3 regions of the Ilyobacter polytropus DSM 2926 genome follow, and region 3 is predicted to be linked to each of the others. Evidence: riboswitches for the same ligand, from Rfam matches in the RefSeq annotation. Region 3 holds a riboswitch; each other region holds the start of a gene.
The links. A riboswitch is a leader RNA that binds a small molecule or an ion and turns the genes downstream of it on or off. The one in region 3 is predicted to bind thiamine pyrophosphate.

Region 1 (4,916 bases), 200 kb from region 3:
TCTTTTAGAAGGTGTTAAGAAAAAAGGTCCTATAGCTAGAACTCAGACTCTTCTTGTAAGAGGAAAAACTAAAACTATCAGATATATCAATTCTGTACATAACTTAGACTACAAAGATGAGGACATAAAGGGATTAATCAGATAGCAGCAAGGTTTCCTTGCTGTTTTTCTTTTATAAATAAGAAATCTTGAAACTATTTCGAAATAATAAAAAAATGGGGGAATATTATGATATTTTTTGATGATTTTATAAAAAAAGTTGAAAAAAAAGATCTGCCATTAGATGGTAAATACAGTTTTGGATTGGAAATGAAAAAAATAGTTGTTTGGTTAGGGACAGGAATCCCTTTGGTGCTTTTAGGGGCTTATCAATTTGCTCTAGGCTATACCCAAGGAATGAAAATCGGATATATTATATTTGGTATTGTACTTCTAATTTTGGGTCTGGGGCATCTATGGCTGGCTTTTTCTTATAAAATTTCTTTGGATTTTCAAAAAAATAGTTTAAAAAATAAAAAGACGAATATATCTTTGGATGAGATAGAAAGTTGTATAATGTCTAAAATGGTAGCCCCTGGAGGTAAAAAGCTCCAAACTTGTGTAGAGATAATAACAAAGGATAAAGTAAAGGTTATAATACCTCTTATAATGAAAAATAAGATAAATTTTGCAGCTCTTTTGAGAAAAAAACTGGGAAATAAATTTGAGATCATAAGAGATTAAGGGGGTAAAATGGGTAGAAACATAGAAACATGTGATTGTATAACTATACATAAAGACGTAGTTGAAAAAGTAAAAAAGAATCTTAAAAGTGATGAGTTAATACAAAATGTAGCAGATTTCTTTAAAGCTTTTTCAGATAGTACAAGACTGAAAATAGTATCAATGCTTTTAGAAGAGGAGATGTGCGTGTGTGATATCGCAAATGTTCTCAATATGACTCATTCATCTGTGTCCCATCAGTTGAGAGTCTTGAGACAGCTGAGAGTTGTAAAGAATAGAAAAGACGGAAAGACTGTTTATTATTCTTTAGACGATGATCATGTGCGAACAATATTGGCCCAGGGAATAAATCACCTTAAACATTAACTTTTAACGAAAGTTATAAGCTAAAAAACTTTTCCATAATAAAAAATCATAAAAATATTATAATAAAATACAGACTCAGACAAGGAAAGATAAAATTTCATCTAATATAGCTTAATAATGAAAGTTATTTATGCGGGGAGTGAAAATTATGGGGGATTTTAAATTTTCTATGAAGGTTTTTGGAGTCGGAGGTGCAGGGATAAATGCCTTAAACGACATGATTGAAAGTGGAGTAGAAGGAGTAGAATATATAGCTGCAGATACAAATATAGGAAAATTGAATACATCTCTTTCTCCTGTGAAGATACAGCTCGGAAGCAAGATAACTTTTGGACTAGGTACAGGAGGAGATTACCAAAAGGGTTATCTTTGTGCAAAGGAAGAAGATGGAACCATAAAGGAGCTTTTAAAGGATACAGATATGCTTTTTATAGTATCTGGAATGGGTGGAGGAACTGGAAGTGGTGCTGTGCTTAGGATAGCCGAGCTTGCACATAAGCTCGATATACTGACAGTGGCAATTGTGACTAAACCTTTTTCTTTTGAAGGGCGTATGAAAAAACTTACTGCTCAGGATACTCTAGAGCATTTAAAGCCTTATGTTGATTCTTATATTGTTATTTCAAATGACAATCTTCTCAGGCTTCCTAATGTAAACATAACTCTTCAAAATGCTTTTAAAGAGGCTGATAAAATACTGAAAAATTCTGTCAAAAATATAAAAGATATAATTTTTAAAAACGGACTTATAAATCTTGATTTTGCAGATATAAAAGCTGTTTTGAAAAATGCAGGAGAGGCAATGATAGGCTTTGGAAGAGGAAAGGGGAGTATAGCCCCTATACTAGAAGCTGCTCTTGCCAGCCCTCTTATAGAGGGAGAGATAAAAGGAGCTCAGCAACTCCTAATAAATATTGCCAGTGGAGATAACCTTCCTCTAGACAAACTTGCTGAAGTCCAGATGGCCATCAACAAGCTCTTAATAATAGAACCTGAAAATATAATTTTAGGAGTTATTATAGACGAGGAATTAGAAAGTGATATTGAAATAGCAGTTATCGGAACAAAAATTAAATCTCTTTGAGAAAACGAGGCTTTTAAAAGCCTCGTTTTAATTTATTATAATTTTCCCATGTAGTTAATATATTGACATTATTATCCTTATCTTGCTATACTCCATTATATACAATAAATAATTCGGGAGCTGAAAAGGCTGAGAGGAGATATGATATCTCGACCGATAAACCTGATCTGGATAATGCCAGCGTAGGAAGCAAATTTTATTAGTAAATTTGACGGACTGCCAGAGGCAGTCTGTTTTTTTATGAAAACTTATAAATTGAATAAAAAAATTGGAGGTTATTATGAAAAAAATATTTGCATTTATTTTTGTATTGGTTGCTATGACAGCATACGGAAATGAAGTTGTAACAGTCTACGGGCCAGAATCTATGAAGTGGATTCAGCGAGATATCGCATCAAAATTTAAAGAAGAAACCGGAGTTGAAATTAAATTTGTCAGCATTAACGGTCTGGTACCTAGGATGAAACTAGAGAAAAATAATCCAAGGGCTGACGTAGTCTTAGGACTTACTCCTAGTAGTGCTGAGATGGCAAAAAATGAGGGACTGACAGCAAAATACCGTCCAAAAAGTTATAAAAACATATCCAAAGAAGAGTTTATCATGGATGAAGAATGGTATGTGACACCATTTGATTATGGTGCCCTTGCGATAAACTATGATGCTCAGATGCTTAAAAATCCTCCCAAGTCATTTGAGGAGATATCTAAAATGGAAAAACAGTTTTTAGTAGAGGATCCGAGGTCTTTCACTGGACAGGAGTTTATGCTCTGGACTATTGCGGTTTACGGAGATCAGTGGAAAGAGTTTTGGAAAAATCTAAAACCATCGATACTTACTGTAACACCAAGCTGGGATGAGGCCTTTGCAAAATTTACTGCTAAAGAGGCTCCTATGATGGCCGGATATGCTTCAAGCAGTGTTTATTTTTATCAGGACGGAAATCAGAATAAATATAAGAGCTTTATCCCTGAAGAGGGAGGCTATGTATATCTAGAAGGGGCAGCCCTTGTAAGTAAGAAAAAAATAAAAAAAGGATCAAAAAAGTTTATGGACTATATCTTGGAAAAAGATTTCCAGGAACTTACAGCAAAGAAAAACTATATGTTCCCAGTGACTAATGTAAAACTTCCTGAGGAATATAAATATGTACCAGTACCTAAAAAGGTAGTTACAATAAGTGGAAAAGATGCTGTGGCTAATCTTGAAACTTGGAAAAAAGAACTTATAGATATTTTAAAAGACTAAAGGAGTACTTATGAAGAAGGGGAAGCTGAGTCTCAATTTATTTTATATGACTCTCTGGGGAATACCTATATTTATATTTGCCAGGGACTTCTTTAGACTAGAGGACTTAACAGAGATTTTTAATGCATCTACGTATAAGACGGTGGCCTTCTCATTTAAGCAGGCCTCTATATCTGTGATTCTGTCATTTATTCTTTCTATAGTTCCCTCCTATTATATAGCCTATAGAAGAGACCGAATAAGCAGACTTTTGGAAAGTCTTATATTCATTCCTTTCTTTTTTCCTGTGATATCTACTATAGTGGCATTTTCAATAATATTTAACCTGGGATTCTTTAAGGAATTCCAGGTTCTTTATTCTCTCAAGGCTATAATAATAGCCAATGTATTCTATAATGCCCCTATATTCTTAAAGTATCTCGGGGAGGGGATGAAATCTATTCCAAAAGAGATATTAGAAGCTGCAAGACTAGAAGGTATAAGTGAAAAGGATCTTTTTTTTAAAATTAAGTTGCCTCTTATAATGCCTCAGATTTTCAGGGCATTTTTCATGGTTTTTGTATATTGTTTTACTTCTTTTGCCATAATACTGTCTCTAGGAGGAATCAACTACTCTACACTTGAGGTGGAGATAGCTACGACTCTCATGGGAAGTTTTGATTTCTCTAAGGCTTTTGCCTTGGGAATGGTTCAGTTTGGAATTCTGACTATAGTAAATTCCCTGGGACAACGTATAGAGGGGTATGAGCTCAAAGGTGAGGGAGATGTAAAAAAAGTCAGTTTTTTTACGAAGGCTTACAGTATAATCTACCTAATTTGTGAATACGCAGTTGTTTTCACAGGACTTGTCTTTGCTTTTTTCAATTTTTATACAGGTAAGATTTCTTTTAAAGCTTTTTCAACACTTTTTTCGGTTGAATTAAACGAATATTATCCTGTGGTAAAAGGTCTGATAAACTCTTTGTTTTTATCTGGGATAGTGTCGGCTCTGACTCTTATATTCACATATCTCATTCTTAAAAATTATACAAAATTCACAAATTACATTATCTTTTCAACTTTTGGATTTTCCAGCGCATTTTTGGCAATAACCCTTGTTTACATGAATATAATCTGGAATATACCTCTTTGGATTCTTCTTGTTATAGGCTATTTTCTAACCTCTATACCTGTTGCCTACTCTTTTATGTATCAGTATATAAGAGAGTTTCCAAAAGATATTTTGGAAGCAGCAAAAATAGACGGAGCAGGGAAAAGGGATATATTTTTCCTTATAGAATTTCCCATCCTAAAAAATATATTTATATCTATATTTTTACAGATATTTGCCATTGTTTTCGGAGAATTTACCATAACTTATACGATGCAGGTGGGGGATATTTTTCCCGTTGTGTCCCTTGTAAACTATTCTATAGCGTCTGATAAGAGATTTCTAGAGAGTTCTGCTTTAAGTGCTCTTAACCTTATAATAATAATAAGTTTATTTATTTTGTCACA
Region 2 (4,916 bases), 460 kb from region 3:
TAAAAATTGGTGTTCAGGATTTTGAAAAACGTAACCTATCAAGTCATAAAGTTCTCGTTCTTTGTATACAGTTAATTTTTTCCCAGAGATGGAAAGGCTGCCACTAGATATGTCCACAAGCCTAAGTATAACCTTTGAAAGTGTCGATTTACCACTCCCATTTCCTCCGACCAAGGCAAAAAAATCCCCTTCATTCACAGTTAGATCGATTTCTTTTAAAATCCTCCGATCTTTTGTATACCCAGCGGATAATTTTTCCAGCTCAAGTATCGGTCTCTTTCCAATATTTGCTGTCTTATTGGGAGTTTTATAGTTGTCTTCTATTACTTTTTTTAATAACGTCTGAGATATCTTCTCTTTTTTTAGTTCCCCTATACTACAGGGAACTCCATTAAAGATATGCCCCTTATCCTTTAGCTCCCAGTAGATTCTTAGACTGTGAGGACACCATATTCCCTTTTCCCTAAGCAGCTCACCGTGCTTATAGAACATCTCACGAATATCCCCGTCACAAAGTATTCTGCCACCTCTATCAATAACAATAAGACGGTCTAGAAATGAAATCCAGTTTTCCAGATTATGTTCTACCACCATTAGCCCCTTGCCCTTGTCACCGGCCTTTTTAGAAGACTTTACCACCTGTCGTCGACCTTTGGGATCCAAATTTGCCGTCGGTTCATCTAGCAAAAGCATCTTAGAATCAATAGCCGAAATAGATGAAAGTGCAAGTCTTTGCAGTTCACCGCCAGACAGGGTATTAATAAGATGATTTACCTTTTCCTTTGGAAAGTCAAAGTCTTCCATTGATTTATTTATTATCTCAGGCATAATATCCGGATCGATACATTGGTTTTCCAAACCAAAAGCTACCTCGTCCTTTGGGTATAGGGAGCAAAACTGACTTTCAGGATTTTGAAATACTATGCCAAAAATACGTGCTGTATCAGATAACTGCATATCATTAACTGATATACCGTCTACTAAAATATCTCCAGTTACATCGGCATTGTCATCTCTTTGAATAATCCCCATAAGAGATAAAAGCAGCGTGGATTTACCACTGCCGCTTTCACCTAAGATAAGAATTCGCTCTTGAGTATTAAATTTTATATTGATGTCTTGCAGAACAGTCTCCCCATTGATTTTAACCGATAAGTTGCGAACATCTATTATTGCCATTATGCATTTACTCTCTTTTCAGCTCTTTTACGCCCTAACGGGAATGAAGACAATGCACCTGTAGCTGCAAGTCCGTCACCGATCCATTTACCAAGTAAACCAGAAAGTACAGCACCTGATACTAAACGTACAGCTAGCATAGCTGCTAGCATCCCCAATGCAAATTTTGAATATCCATAGGCAAAATAATTATAAATAAAACTTGTTACACTTGCCCCCATACCTGCTAAAACCAAAACAGGTGTTGAGTACTTTTTCCACCCAGTTGCAGCAAAAACTGCCTCACAACCAAGACCTTGAATGGCGGCACCCACAAATACCATTATACCAGAAGGTGTCCCTAATATAACCTCACCTAAAGCAGCCATAAGCTCAGCACCAAGGGCAATCCCAGGCTTACGGATAATGTATGCCCCTGTAATTGATGCTGTGAACCAAATACCATACACTATATCAAGTCCGATAGGTCCAAATGCGGCATTGGCAAAGGCCCAGATAGTGATACCACCTAGATACATAGCCCCAAAGGCAACGCCTAGTACACACAAAACTATAATGTCTTTTAACGTCCAACCAAATTTTTTAGTCATTTTTTTGTTCCCCCTTTAATTTTTGCTTTCTCTTTTATTAAATAGAAAAATAATTAAACTACACTTTAATGATATGAATTATACCTCAATTTTTTCTTTTGCCTTTGATGGGCTTCCCTTTGAAAATGTTGCATGAATAATTGTATGGGGAATCCTTTTAGATACACCTTCAAAAGATGTCTCAAGTAAATTAAAGATAGATTTTGCAGTTCCGTCAAGTCTTGTACAATAATGATAACTTTCCACATCTACATTAGAAAGAGCCATGGCTTTTTCAACCTCCTCTACAATCACCGGAAAATACTGGTCACTCCCCAAAGGATAAAGAGACCAGGCACAGGCCACCGGCATATCTTCCATAGGAAGATCCACATATTTAGGCTCAGAATCAAAATCAAAATCTTCCGGCACATCACCAGGACATCCTACTGAAAATAAAACATCGGCAACAACATGCCCCCCGGCATCAGATGCTCGTAAAAAAAGTTCTTTTACATAAGCAAAGACACGCTCTCTGTTTCCTTGTATTGTAGTTCCTAGATCGTCTGTCATAACAGCCAGTCCTGTAGAGTCTGTTTTTTTTATCGCCCCTAAGATCACATCTACAAAATTATCCTGCATAGGATAGATTCCTATTCTCGCACCAACAACATCACTTGTTCCACATTTTAAATTCAACTGTCATTCCCCCTATTTTTCCCTGTATATTTTATAAAATTAATTTAAATCCTATTTAAAATATAAACTAAAGCATAAAAAAAAGTCATAAACCATAAGTTTATGACTTAATCTTTGCAGTATAAATAGCATAAGTGCTCGATTAATTGTCTAAAATCCCTACGGTAGCATTACCTACATCAGGTTATAAGGGTTCAGAACTAACAAAGTTCAATCTCAGCACGCTTTCAGCAGCTCCCCAATTACTTGATTTTATTAAATTTAATATAATTCATACTACTACAGAGAAGTAAATAAGTCAATATAATATACCATTTAAAATACCTAGTGTCATATAGTTTCTATGGAATCTTTACCTATGAAATAATTCTAATTTTGATACTTATTTTGTGCTCTATTTACTCCTTTGATTCAGTTAGATTGAATAATCGATCTAAGTTGGTGCCTTTATTCAAATTAAAATATTTAATTTCTAAAAAGTAATACTAAATAAAGAAGTTAATTTATGAAAGTTTCCAGCAATTATCAGCTTGAGTTGACTAATAATTATCGGCCTTATTATAGTGAATTACCTGAGACAGATCCTTTACATTTTTCGGAGAAATATTCATATCTGTATAACCTACTGCCATCATCTCAAATATCTCAAAATACTCAGGAATACCCAAAAGCTCCTTTGTTTTCATTTCTACCTTGGGATTTCTAAAAGCTGACACCCACATAGAAGCTAGACCTAAACTCGTGGCAGCAAGCTGCATACTCATAAAAGCACTGGCAAGGGTACTAGAGAATGTAAAATTCCACCAATTATCGTTATCTTTTACAGAAACAGGACCACGTTCTCTCACTCTAGGATCACCGTATAACAGAATATAAACAGGGGCATCTACAAACCCCTTAGAAGTTTTTCCTTCACCTATTCCATCAATAAGATACTGAGTAACTTCATTTTTATAATTTTCATCATCTATTACGACAAATTCCCAGGGCTGAGAGTTGAATCCAGAAGGAGACTGTATTCCGACTTTTATAATTTTTTCAATATCTTCCCTTGAAACTTTTTGAGTGGTAAACTTTCTTACAGATCTTCTCTTAGTTGCTATCTCCAATAAATTATCATAATTCATAGTTCTCTCCCTTTCATCAATTAAAATATGCCTGACGTGTTCAAATCACACTGCTTAACTTAGTAGACGTGTCTACTAAGTTAAGTGTGAAACTATTTTAACACAAAATAGTAGACGTGTCTACTAAAAAAGAGAACGTCTAAATTAATGTTTAGATAAAATAATTAATCACACAGTAATAGAAAATAGTTCAGAAAATAAATATTGTAAATTCACCAGTGAAAAAGTTTATAAATAGGCTTTTTTTATCATTTAATTATCTATTTGATCTTCAGGAATTTTTTAGGGTTGTTCACTGTCAAATTTTCAATAAATTTCCTCTTATCATTTTGATTTAATTTTTTAGATTTATTAACAAGATTTTCCAAGTGTTTATAATAGTTGGCATATGAGCTGTCATAACACTCTTCAGAAATAACCATAGGAACATCAGATCCCCATAAAAGTTTCGAACTGACACTGTACTTACCTTCTTTGAATTTCTTTAGATAATCTAGCTCTATTACTTTTTTCAAATTTTTAGAATAATCATTGATCTTACCAAAACTTTTTCCATAATTATAGGCAGATATATCAGAATAGGTATTTGGGTATCTCTGTAATAATTTTATTATTGTGTAAGTCCAGGTATTTTTGTCAATTCCGTCAGAAAAAATTCTACCTGGATCAAGCATATCTTCTACTCCGTCCTCACCTCCAAAATGTGCAAAATTTATTCTTAAGTTTTTAAGTTGGGGGTTTTCTTCTAAAAGATTCAACCAGTTCTGAGGATGAGTCATTCTATTTATGTCTTTACTTGAAAGTTCGGCACTGTAAGACCCCTTCTGACAGTGGACAGTTATTGGAATATCCTCTTTTATACACCATTTGTAAAATTCTATATATTTTTTTCTTTTATTCTTCTTAACTGGATAAGGATTAAAGCCTATTGGAGGATATATCTTTATCCCTAGTATACTCCCAGATATTAGGTTATTTATACTTGCATTTTTATTGGAAGAATCAGAATATTTTTTCCAAAGTTTTTTTACCGCATCAAGTCCGTTATCATCAAGCACAAGTTTCCTTAGATCAAAACCGATAAAAGGACATATTTTAATTTTATTTTTTGAAGCTTTTATTCCTTTAATCAGCCTTTGAGTCTGGAATTCCAAATTGGAAATTCCTAAACTATTTTCTTCTACTTCCTTTATACAATCAAAATCCATTATCAGTGGGGTTATGAGTGTTTTTGAGAGATCAATTTCTGGGATTTTGGATAAGTGTTCCTCAAATTTTATTATAGAATCTTTTAAATCTCTTTCAAAGAAACGAATAAAATCTTCTTTCGTTGCGACAATGT
Region 3 (4,916 bases):
ATTTTGATTGCCTCTTCAGCAGTCCTAGCCCCTGATGTGTTTGGTAAAAGTGTTACATTTTTAGGAATGTAATTTAATATATTTTCCTTTGGATTTTTAAAGTCGATTCGTCTTAGTGCCATTGTTATTATTTGAGAATTGCTGGAATCTAACATAGGTTCAATAAGGTTTTTATCTGAAAATTTTCCAGTTCCTGTGAGAAGTCTGCTTTGGAAAACGTGTCCGCCTAAAATAAGTTTGTTGTTCATATTTATAAACTCCTTTTTTTATCCACCTGAAACAAACGATAAAACTTCCAATAAATCACCATCACTGATCAGTGTGTTTTTCCAATTGTCTTTTTTTATTATCTGATCATTTATAAGAACTACTGCACCATCTAAACTGATTTCCCACTGTTGGCTCAGTTCTTTGATATATTGTAAAAGATTTTCTTTCGTGGGAATTGTTGTCTTTTCTCCGTTTAATATTATCTCCATAAGACCTCCTCATAAATTTTTTCCGGCTCCCAATCCTTTTTTAAAGGGTGAAAAATATTTAAAATTATATATTTTTTCCCCTCTATATAAATAAGCTTTCCCCTGCATTTTTCACTACAGATTTTATTTGCCTTGAAAATTGTATTTTGATTATAAAAGTCACAGTATAAAAGTTGTCCTTTACCAAAAGGAAAGATAAATGAGAAAGATCCTTTTAAAATATTGATTAGATCCTTTGCACCTCTAATGATCCCTCGCTTCTCATATACAGAGATCAATTTTTTCAATAGTTGCATCTGGGTCTTTGTGTCTGTTAGTTCCATAAGGATCTTTTGATTTGCTATCTTAACTCTAAAGATCTCTTTAGGCAATCTCATTGCATCTTTTAATGGGGCAGAGGTCGCCGCACATTGTACATGCTTCTCCTTTTGAAGATTCTATTACAGAACGACGATATTCTATGGCTTTTTCACGGTCAATACATAGATCAAACATCTTTTGCCAGTTGAGAGTTCCTCTGGCCTCACTCATAGCATGATCCCAATCGATGGCACCTTTGATTCCCTTGGCAATATCTCCTACGTGGGCAGCAATTTTTGAGGCTATGATTCCCTCTTTTACATCTTCAGCCGTAGGAAGTCTAAGGTGTTCTGCAGGAGTTACATAGCAGAGGAAATCAGCTCCGTTAGATGCAGCGATAGCTCCCCCGATTGCAGAAGTGATATGGTCATAACCTGGAGCTATATCTGTAACAATAGGACCTAATACATAGAATGGTGCACCATGGCATAGTTTTTTTTCAAGCTGCATATTGGTAGCTATCTCATTTAAAGGGACATGGCCGGGACCTTCTATCATAACCTGTACATCTTTTTCCCACGCTGCCTTTGTGAGTTCTCCTAAGATTATAAGCTCCTGGATTTGAGGTGCATCTGTAGCATCTTTTAAACTTCCAGGTCTTAGTCCATCTCCTAGACTAAGGGTTACGTCATACTTTCTGCATATATCGAGAAGTCTGTCATAATGCTCGTAGAATGGGTTTTCTTTATTATTTTTTATCATCCATTCATATAAGATAGATCCCCCTCTACTGACAATCTTTGTAAGTCTGTTATTCTTTTGAAGTCTCTCTACACAGGTAAGATTCAAACCTGCATGTATTGTGAGGAAATCCATACCGTCTTCACAGTGTTCTTCTACTACTTTGAAAAGGTCTTCTACAGTCATAGATGCTATATCTTTTCCGTATTTTGCAACGGCATCGTACATGGGCACAGTCCCTAAGGCTGCGGGAGACATATCTGCCAGCTTTCTTCTGAAACCTCTTGTGTCCCCAAATGTACTTAAATCCATTATTGCATCTGCTCCGAGTTTTATTGAATTCATAACCTTTTCAAGTTCTAACTCCTGATCGCAGCAGTCTTCTGAAACTCCCAAATTTACGTTGATTTTGGTCTTGAGTCCCTCCCCTATACCCTTAGGCGAAAGAGATTTGTGGTTTTTATTTGCAGGGATTACAATCTTTCCCTGAGCCATTTTTTCCATGAGATCTTTTTTAGAGATTGATTCCTCCTTCAATACGATCTCCATCTCCTTAGTGAATATACCCTTTCTTGCAGCTTCCATCTGAGTCATATAAGACATTTTAATCCTCCTGTAAAATTATATTTTAATTTGAGTTTTTAACGTAATGAATAAATACAGATTCAAAATATTTTTCCACGGATGAACACGAATAGAGGAAAGAACATGTCACGAATAAAGATAAAATCTAAAATATTTTGGTTACAGAGGGCATAGAGTTTTATAAAGAGAGCCAACATCAAATTTTTGTTGCACAGAGAAAATATATCTTTGATTTTGGAATTTCTATCTTTAGCCTAATAGCTACACCCTCTCTGTGTACTCTGTGGTAAAGTGTTTAATTTTTTTTGTTTATTGATTTTATTCCTGCCAATTTTTAATCTTTTATTCGTGTTCATTCGTGACGAGATATTCTAATCTTTTTCTTTTGAAACTGACTGAATTTTTCAGGGAAATAAAAAAAGCCCTGTACCAAAGTACAGAGCAGCAGAATCCACCTGACAGGAAAATGAGACTTCCCCAGTGATCGTATAAAAGATTTCCGCTGCTTCCCTACGCTGGTATTATCCAGATCAGGTTCTAAGGGTCGGAATTCTCCTCTCAGCCAAAAGGCTCCCCTAGCAACATTCGCTATATAAAATTCAGTTTTTCTTTTCAGATTATAATACCCAAAAGATAGAAATGTCAAATTTTATTTTATAAAAAATAATATGATAGAGGTGAAATTTTCTTAGGATTGTGGTAATCTCGTGTATATAGGAGGATTTTTTTTGAATTTTTTTTGAATTTAGCTCTGGTTGTGTATGTTTTCATGCTTTTATCAGATGTAATTATTGATATTAAAGGCGTTAGACAAAATAAATTTTAGAAGGGGGAAGAGGTGAAGAAAAAAATTGTTATTTTGGTTTTATTGGTTTTTGTTCTTTTGAATTTAACTATATCGGCTTCTGATGTTGTTAGATTAACTAGGGGAAATAATGTGGAGAAATATTTTAAACTTTCTCCAGAAAGGCAACAACTAATCGATGAGCATGAGGGGATTGCCTTATACGAAGGTGAAGTATTCAGCGGTTTAGCCAATGGAAATGGTAAACTCATTCTTAGGGATGGCAGCTGGATAGAGGCTTACTGGGAAAAGGGTAAAAAAATTAAATCTGAAAAAGCCTATTGGATTTATGATAACGGCTACTACATAGGTGAAGTAAAGAGTGAAAAGGAAAATATACACCAAGGAAAAGGGACTTATGTCTGGTCAGATGGTGGGAAGTATGAAGGTGAGTGGAAGGACGATAAAATAAATGGATATGGTATACTGACTTCAGCTAACGGTAATAAATATGAGGGTAACTTTAAAGGTGGTTATTATCACGGATACGGTGTCCTAATTTTAACTGATGGGACTAAATATGAAGGTGATTTTAAAGATGGTTATCATCACGGATACGGTACAATAATTTTAGCTAACGGAGATAAATACGAAGGCGACTGGAAGTTTGGCAAAGCCAATGGAGAAGGGACTTTGATTCTAGCTATAGGTGGTAAATATAAAGGTAGCTTTAAGGATGATAAAATAGATGGATACGGGACCATTACTCTTCTTAACGGAGAAAAATATGAAGGTGACTGGAAAGATGGTAATGCGAGTGGATACGGAACCTATTATTATTTAAACGGCGACAAATACGAAGGCAGCTGGGAAAATAACATGAGGCATGGAGGAGGAACAGTTACTTTAGCAGAGGGTAAAGTAGTAACTGGCATATGGGAAAAGGGGGAAAGGGAGAAAAGAATAGAATATAATAACGGATACTATTTTGGAAAGGTAAATGACCACGACAAGAGGAATGGATACGGGACTTATATTTGGTCTGACGGATCAAAGTATGAAGGCGACTGGAAGAATGGCAACCAGCACGGGAAAGGGACTTATACCTGGTCAGACGGAGCAAAATATGAAGGCGACTGGAAGGATAACAGCAGAACGGGAAAAGGAACCTATACTTGGTCTAATGGAGCTAAGTATAGGGGTGACTTTAAAGATGGTAGTTTAGACGGAAATGGTACTTATTATTATTTTAATGGAAATATCTATAAAGGAAAATGGAAGGACGGCAAAAAGCATGGGCAGGGAACTTACTATTATTCAGACGGGAGCAAAAAAGTAGGAACCTGGAAATACGGTGAGTATATAGGGGAGTAATAAGCTTAATTACCGGGTAATATAAAAATAAAAATCTTAATTTATTTACGCTAATTTCCTAATTATATATGTAGTCAGTATTTTTATAGAGTGATTTATTATACTAAATTACATCGGTTTTAATATTTCAGAATACACGGGTCAGTAAAATTCAACTATGAAATAATTTGGCTTCAATAATTCTAAGTATTTGTTAATTATAATTCAGAAAGGTAATAGGATGATTTTAAGTGTAAGCAGAAGAACTGACATTCCAGCATTTTATAGTGAATGGTTTTTTAAAAGGGTGGAAGAGGGATTTCTTTATGTTAGAAATCCCATGAATCCCAAACAGATCAGCAAGGTTATTATATCACCTGAAGAAACTGAATTTATTGTATTCTGGACAAAAAATCCTTCTCCAATGCTGAATAAACTTGAAAAGTTAGAAGGATATAATTATTATTTTCAATTTACAGTCAACCCTTACGATAAAGAGATTGAACCTGAAGTGCCTAAAAAAAATATTATTATTAAGAGTTTTAAAGAACTTTCTAGAAAAATTGGCAAAAAAAGGGTTATTTGGAGGTACGATCCGATTCTTTTAAATGATAAAATAGATATAAATTATCATAAGATATATTTTGAAAAAATCGCAAAAGAATTATCAGACT

Region 1: it holds a riboswitch for thiamine pyrophosphate, as region 3 does, so the genes downstream of both, ILYOP_RS06835 (thiamine ABC transporter substrate-binding protein) here and thiC (phosphomethylpyrimidine synthase ThiC) in region 3, are expected to answer to the same signal.
Region 2: it holds a riboswitch for thiamine pyrophosphate, as region 3 does, so the genes downstream of both, ILYOP_RS08150 (YkoF family thiamine/hydroxymethylpyrimidine-binding protein) here and thiC (phosphomethylpyrimidine synthase ThiC) in region 3, are expected to answer to the same signal.

What each region holds. Positions count from the first base shown of each region.
Region 1 is NC_014632.1:1,479,543-1,484,458, reverse strand. It holds gene glpX (class II fructose-bisphosphatase) at 1-145, shown strand, start outside; gene ILYOP_RS06850 (hypothetical protein) at 229-723, shown strand; gene ILYOP_RS06845 (ArsR/SmtB family transcription factor) at 733-1,089, shown strand; gene ILYOP_RS06840 (cell division protein FtsZ) at 1,238-2,173, shown strand; TPP riboswitch at 2,277-2,379, shown strand; gene ILYOP_RS06835 (thiamine ABC transporter substrate-binding protein) at 2,454-3,419, shown strand; gene ILYOP_RS06830 (ABC transporter permease) at 3,430-4,916, shown strand, end outside.
Region 2 is NC_014632.1:1,736,513-1,741,428, forward strand. It holds gene ILYOP_RS08140 (ABC transporter ATP-binding protein) at 1-1,179, opposite strand, end outside; gene ILYOP_RS08145 (ECF transporter S component) at 1,179-1,769, opposite strand; gene ILYOP_RS08150 (YkoF family thiamine/hydroxymethylpyrimidine-binding protein) at 1,848-2,447, opposite strand; TPP riboswitch at 2,586-2,698, opposite strand; gene ILYOP_RS08155 (nitroreductase family protein) at 2,987-3,574, opposite strand; gene ILYOP_RS08160 (amidohydrolase family protein) at 3,835-4,916, opposite strand, start outside.
Region 3 is NC_014632.1:1,280,380-1,285,295, reverse strand. It holds gene ILYOP_RS05970 (thiazole synthase) at 1-248, opposite strand, end outside; gene thiS (sulfur carrier protein ThiS) at 267-479, opposite strand; gene thiC (phosphomethylpyrimidine synthase ThiC) at 843-2,123, opposite strand; TPP riboswitch at 2,596-2,692, opposite strand; gene ILYOP_RS05950 (MORN repeat-containing protein) at 2,944-4,263, shown strand; gene ILYOP_RS05945 (DUF1848 domain-containing protein) at 4,484-4,916, shown strand, end outside.